3 regions of the Dyella sp. PARNA 12/25 genome follow, and region 2 is predicted to be linked to each of the others. Evidence: riboswitches for the same ligand, from Rfam matches in the RefSeq annotation. Region 2 holds a riboswitch; each other region holds the start of a gene.

Region 1 (2,262 bases), on a different contig from region 2:
CAGCGAAGTCGCCGTGCCGTGGCGAGTGCTCACCGAAACCGGACATCGCGTGAGCTTCGCTACGCCGGACGGCCAACCCGCCAGCGCCGATCCCATCATGATCAGCGGTGAAGGGCTGGATCCCTGGGGCTTCGTCCCCGGCTTGCGCAAGTTGACGTTGTTCGGCCGGTTGCTGCGTGCCAATGCCGATGCACGGCGCCATTACGCCGCACTAGTGAAAGACGCCGCGTTCAACGCACCACTGCGTTGGGATGCTGTCGACCCGGCGCGCTTCGACGGCCTGCTATTGCCGGGCGGCCATTGCGCGCGTGGCGTACGCGAATACCTGGAGAGCGAGCGACTGCAGGCGCTGACCGCCACCTTCTTCGCTGAGGACAAACCCGTGGCAGCGATCTGCCACGGCGTGCTGGTGGCGGCGCGCAGCCGTGGCATGGATGGCCGCTCGGTGCTGCATGGCAGGCGCACCACCGCACTGACCTGGGCGCTGGAGAAATCCGCATGGTCGCTGACGCGCATCACCCGCTTCTGGGACCCGGACTACTACCGCACCTATCCGGACGGCGCCGGCAACCCGGCGGGTTATATGTCGGTGCAGCAGGAAGTCACCCGCGCCCTCGCCCGCCCCGAGGATTTCCTCGACGTTCCTCGCGACGCGACACACTATCGCCGCAAAACCTCCGGATTGGTTCGCGACAGCGATACCGACGACACCCCGGCGTTCGTGGTGCGCGATGGTAACTACCTCTCGGCCCGCTGGCCGGGGGATGTGCACCGCTTCTCGCGCGAGTTCGCCGCCCTGCTCGGCCCGTCGGGCACCTGACCCTCGGGCCGACCGGGCCCGAAAATTTCCTATCCGCGGCTAAGCCCGTTTCCCGGCTCGGCTTTTCCGGGTTATCCACGCGAAATCCACAATCTATTGGGTTGACCCGTCTGGGTTGGCCCGATATGTTGTGCCCCGTCGGTGCCACTCTCAGACCCATGGTCGGAATGGCTTAAAACGGGAATCCGGTGGAAATCCGGGACTGCCCCGCAGCGGTAAGCGGAAACGAAAGCCAACAACGCACTGGCCCTCAGCGGCTGGGAAGCGGGAGCGAGTAGGCGGGTCGAAAGACCCATGTCCGCGAGTCCGAAGACCTGCCGACAGCCGTGGCTATGCCCCACGGTGAGTGGTGACGGCTTCCGCGGGGAAGCGCGTCGATGCGCGGGGCGCCATGCCCTGCTGCTCGACCGTCCGCGAAACCTCACCCTCTTTCTTTCAGCCCTGCGCGCGGGAGCAGGCGGTTGATGACCAAGCTTGGAGCGAAGTCGCCATGCAACCTATTGATACCACCGGCCGCGAACGCGACGACGCTCGCGGTGATGCCCCCGTTTTCTCTGCCGACACCGTGGTGGCCGATACGCCGCGCACGGAATCCCCGTTTGCACTGACCCCGCCCCACAACCCCGGCCAGATGCGCGTGACCAAGCGCAGCGGCCGCCAGGAAGTGGTGGACGTGAACAAGATCGTCCGCGCCGTCACTCGCAGCAGCGAAGGCTTGTATGGGGTCGACCCCATGCGCGTGGCGCTCAAGACCATTGGCGGCCTGTACGACGGCGCCACCACGCAGGAGCTGGACCAGCTCTCCATCCGCACCGCCGCCGCGCTGACGGCGGAGGAGCCCGAGTACGGCCAGCTGGCTGCGCGCCTGCTGGGTGCGTTCATTGACAAGGAAGTGAGCGGCCAGGAAATCCAGAGCTTCTCGCAGTCGATCGCACGTGGCGCGGAACTGGGCATCCTCAACGATCGCCTGCGCGACTTCGTTGCCACCAACTCGCGCAAGCTCAACGACGCCATCGATACGCTCGCCACGCGCCGCTTCGAGTACTTCGGCCTGCGCACCGTGTATGACCGCTACCTGCTGCGTCATCCGCAGCTGCGCAAAGTCATCGAGACGCCGCAGCACTTCTTCATGCGCATTGCCTGCGCACTGGGCGGCAACGAGATCGGCGAGACGCTGGAGCTGTATCGCCTGCTCTCCTCGCTGGAATACATCGCCAGCTCGCCGACGCTGTTCAATGCAGGTACCGCACACGAGCAGCTCAGCTCGTGCTTCCTGCTCGACTCGCCGTCCGATTCGCTGGAGTCGATCTACGAGAAGTACGGCGATGTCGCCAAGCTCAGCAAGTTCGCCGGTGGTATTGGCCTGGCCTATTCGCGCGTGCGTTCGCGCGGCTCGCTGATCAAGGGCACCAACGGCCACTCCAACGGCCTGGTGCCGTGGC
Region 2 (2,262 bases):
CCTGGAAGTACGTCGTGGAGTCATCGCGGCTCTGGCCGGCGTTGAGCGTCACCTTCCACGCGTCGAGCGGGGTAAAGGCAAGCTTGGCGCCCGCCACTTCCTGCTGGTTCACCGCCTGGTTGCCGCCATACGGGCTGCCGGCGAATTCCACGAAGTTCTTGCTGCGCAGCCAGGTGGCGGAAAGCTCCGTGCCGTTGTCCCAGCGGTAGCCGCCATTGGCCATGCCGTTCCAGTTGCGGTAGGCGTCGTTGTCCGGCTGATCCACAAAGCAGGCCACGCCCAGCTCGGCGGCGCCCACGCGGCAGGCAGGGATGCCGCTGGTGTACTGACCACCCAGGCCTACGTTGAACCAAGCGTGCGAGTCGCCACCGGAAAGACCGGCGTGACCATCCACATAGCTGCGGTTGCCGGCAGAGAGACTGAGCGACGGATCCAGCTTGCCGTCCTGCGCGCCGTGGCGGGTAAAGATCTGGATCACGCCACCGATGGCGTCGGCGCCATACAGGCTGGAGCGTGGGCCGCGCACGATTTCGATGCGCTCAATCTGGTCCACCGGAATCTGTTCGAACGCCGGCAGGCCAGCGCCCACCGCGCCAATGCGCACGCCATCGATCAGCACCAGCACGTGCGTCGAATTGGTGCCGCGCAGGAACAGCGAGCTCTGCTGACCCAGTCCGCCAGATTGCGCAAACGACACGCCCGGCAAGCCCACCAGCAGGTCGCGCACCGAGGCTGGCTGCAGGCGATCGATGTCGGCGCGGGTGATCACGGTCACCGAGGACAGTGCCTCGTCAGTAGTGATGGACGTGCGCGTGGCGGTGACGATCACCGTGGACAGCGACGGCGTCTGATCCGATTCGGCGGCCTGGGCGGCCATGGTGGCGGCGAGCAGCGACGCTGCCAGCAGAGTCTTCTTCATGCGTGTTCCTTTGGGCGCGCACCCTCGCGCAACCCACGATTCAAGGGACGCAGCAGAGCAGTGGGAAGAAGAACGGCGGTAGGCGGCACGGCCAAACACGACGTCCGGCCTCGCCCACCGCGAGCCGCGCGTAACGTGTCGGGCCGGTCTCCGGGCTTGTGAGCGGCATGCCCTGTCGCATGCACCATAGGACACCTTCCCGCGTTAAACGCAGTGGCATCTCGTCCTTAGGTGAAGTCGCTCACTTACCGTTGCGGGGGCAGCGCCGGACTGATTGCTTCAAGCAACGCACCGGCTTCCCGTTTCATCCCGGGAAAGACACTTCCCGGGACACCCGAACGAACGAAATTCTAACGGCGAGCGGAGGCGGCGGCAACGCATGCACGCGCCTCCCCACCGGGATCAGCGCGCCGAGGCCTGATGTGCATCGATCCAGGGCGCCAACGACACGGACCAGATGTTGTCGCTGCCGTTGTCCCAGCTCTGCATGCGCTGAATGTCTTGCGCAGCCTGCTCGCGCGTGCGTGGATAACTGACGTGCACCGAGCGTATGCTGCTGAAATACAGCGTGCGGTGATCCGGCCCCAGATGCGAGCCCCAGGGGCCTTTCACATTGATGGTGCCGCCGAGGTCCACCGGCTTGCCCCAATGGTCGCCTTCGCGAAACGCGATGTAGAGGCGATCGGGATCGTCCTTGCCGGAATAATTGGCATCGAACACGATGAACGATTCGTCCGGCGCAATGGCCGGGTCCAGCTTGTGCGCAGCGGCGTCGCCTAGCAGCACTGGCTCGGGTGGCATGTAATGACCATCGCGATACTGCGTACGAAACAGACGGAAGTCGTCATCATCGCCGGGCTTCTGGAAATACACGCTGCCATCGGCGGCCACACTCGGCGCATAAGTGCGCGTGCTGGTGTTCACTTCATCCGGCAAGCGCACCGGTTGGCCCCAGCCTTTGCCCTTGCGATCCACGCGCCACAAATGGCCGCCCGAACCTGGAGACACCTTGCCGTTGGCCATCACGGCATCTAACGCTTTGCCACCTTCCACATCAGGGCGATTGGAGGTGAACACGATGAATGAACCATCCGGCGCCATCGCCGGGTCGTGATCCAGCCATTGCCCCGAGAACGGCGCGATGGTGGGTGCGGTCCAGGTGCCATTGACCTTGTGTGATTCCAGGATCACCGCATTGGGCCAATTGATGCGGTCGAAAAACACCGTCGCGCCATCGGGCGTGAATGCGGCGGAATCTTCATTGGCCGCCCCGGACACCACGCCGGGTGCAAACACCTCAGGAGCAGGTGAGTCAGTGGCGGAAGCAGCAAGCGAAACACCCA
Region 3 (2,262 bases), on a different contig from region 2:
TGCTCAGCAAACCACCCCAAAGACCTATGTCTGCCTGCAACGAGCCGATGTCGCGATGCGTGTCAAAACGGCTGACATAGACGTCTTGGTAGTAGTTCTTGCTGAAGTCGCCGCTGGTGCCGAGGCTGAGCGTGAGGGTCACATCCTTGGTCGGGCGATAGTGCACGCGACCGCCCACTACTTGCGTCGCGCTTTGGTCGGAGTCGGTGTAGGTACCGTCGTACCAGTTATGGCCCTCGCTGCGAAACATGCGCAGGTCGGCATCCCACTGCTCGCCGAAGCGATAGCCGCCCTGCAACGTCGCAGCTGTATTGCGATAACCATCCTTGTCCGGCTGGTCGGCAAAACACGCCGCCCCCACTTCCGCAGCCCCAATGCGGCACGCATTGATGCCGTGCGTCTGGTCATGCGAGACCTCCAGCGAATACCAGCCGTTACCACTTTGCCCGGCGAGACCCGCCGAGCCGTTCAGATCGCGATAGCTGCCCACGCCCAGGCTGAAGGACGGCACAAAAGCACCCTGCGGGCGACGCGTGAAGATCTGGATGACGCCACCAATGGCCTCTGAGCCATAAAGGCTGGAGAACGGACCGCGCACGATTTCGATACGCTCGATCTGCTCCACCGGAATGTTCTGCAACGACGCCTGGCCAAGCGTGGCCGAGCCGACCTTGATGCCGTCGATCATCACCAGTACGTGGTCGGATTCGGTGCCGCGCAGGAAGGCGCTGGTGGCCTTGCCCGGGCCGCCGTTGTTGGCAATCGACATGCCTGGCGTGCCACGCAACAGATCGGCCAGGGACGCCGGCTGCAAGCGCTCAATATCAGCACGGTCGATCACCGTCACCGCCGACAGCGTCTGGCTTTGGGTCTGCTCAGTACGCGTGGCCGTCACCACCACACTATCGAGATCGGTGGTGCTGTCGGCAAACGCCGGAGTAATAACAGCGAAAAGCGCCGTCGCCAGAACGGTACGACGGATCATGGAAATTCGAATGGCCAAAATACTGCTCCTCAACCGCGCCTGCCCGCGCGGAACGCATGGGATAAAGGACAGGCGGAAGGAGACGTGGCGGCCGCGCACGAGGCACGACATCCATGACGTGGCCCACCGCCAGTCTGGTCGTACCTCAAGGCCGGTCTCCGGGCTCGCGAACCAGGACGTCATGTCCTGCGGAACAACGCCTTCCCATGCACAGGGCACAGTGGCTTGATGTGGTTCCGGCGATCAGAGGATCGCAGCTCGCCTACCGTTGCGGGGGCAGCTCCGGAATAAGCGCAGACGCGCCGCACCGGATTCCCGTTTCAACCACCGGCACAAGCCGGCGGTCACCTCAGGCGAGGCGAATGGTAACAGACGGGAAATGGGAAGGTTTGACGGGGGTCAGTTTGCGGGGAGAAGGCACCCGTCACAGGGCATCAGACAAATCCAGGGCAACCGCCACCATGTAGGAGCGCACTTGTGCGCGACTGCGGCGCTTCGCTGTGACCACACGGGTTGTTTTGCGCAAGCCAGCGCCATCAAACGGGCACCCAACGTTGCGGTCGCGCACAAGTGCGCTCCTACAGAGGCTTTCCGGCGAGCTTGTGCCCGTGGCCGTCTCCATAGGGAGAGGGCGCAAACGACTTGCGTCCCCCCCCCAAAAAAAAGTAAGCGCCCGCCCCACCAAAGCAGAACGAGCGCCTCTCCCAGCTAACCAAACCTCACTACAAAGACATCACTGCTTGTGAAATGTGAGATGCCCTTGCGCCGCATCCACCACAATGGTCTGCCCGGCAGTGAACTTGCCTTCCAGAATTTCCCTCGCCAACGGGTTCTCCAGCTGCTGCTGAATGGCCCGCTTCAGCGGACGCGCGCCGTACACCGGATCAAAGCCCACATTGCCCAGCAGATCCAGCGCCTTCTCACTGATCTCCAAGCGCAACTGACGCTCCGCCAGACGCTTCTCCAGATAGGTGAGCTGGATCAGCGCGATCTTACGGATCTGCTTCTTCTCCAGCGGGCGGAACACCACTAACTCATCCAGACGATTGATGAACTCCGGACGGAAGTGCGCCTGCACCACGCCAAGCACTGCCGCCTTCATCTGCATGTAGTCGGCTTCGCTGTCGCCCGAGTGCTCCTGGATCATCTGCGAGCCGAGGTTGGAGGTCATCACGATGACGGTGTTGCGGAAGTCCACCGTGCGACCTTGCCCGTCGGTGAGGCGACCGTCATCGAGTACCTGCAGCAAAATGTTGAACACATCCGGATGTGCCTTC

Evidence for each region. A riboswitch is a leader RNA that binds a small molecule or an ion and turns the genes downstream of it on or off. The one in region 2 is predicted to bind cobalamin.
Region 1: another riboswitch for cobalamin. It lies ahead of AC0GUR_RS11925 (ribonucleoside-diphosphate reductase subunit alpha); the one in region 2 lies ahead of btuB (TonB-dependent vitamin B12 receptor).
Region 3: another riboswitch for cobalamin. It lies ahead of btuB (TonB-dependent vitamin B12 receptor); the one in region 2 lies ahead of btuB (TonB-dependent vitamin B12 receptor).

The regions. Positions count from the first base shown of each region.
Region 1 covers NZ_JBVQCI010000005.1:18,374-20,635, forward strand. Annotated here, with positions in the region: gene AC0GUR_RS11920 (type 1 glutamine amidotransferase domain-containing protein) at 1-820, shown strand, start outside; cobalamin riboswitch at 943-1,156, shown strand; gene AC0GUR_RS11925 (ribonucleoside-diphosphate reductase subunit alpha) at 1,311-2,262, shown strand, end outside.
Region 2 covers NZ_JBVQCI010000008.1:34,772-37,033, forward strand. Annotated here, with positions in the region: gene btuB (TonB-dependent vitamin B12 receptor) at 1-919, opposite strand, end outside; cobalamin riboswitch at 1,044-1,272, opposite strand; gene AC0GUR_RS15225 (TolB family protein) at 1,322-2,262, opposite strand, start outside.
Region 3 covers NZ_JBVQCI010000004.1:243,455-245,716, forward strand. Annotated here, with positions in the region: gene btuB (TonB-dependent vitamin B12 receptor) at 1-985, opposite strand, end outside; cobalamin riboswitch at 1,118-1,352, opposite strand; gene clpB (ATP-dependent chaperone ClpB) at 1,719-2,262, opposite strand, start outside.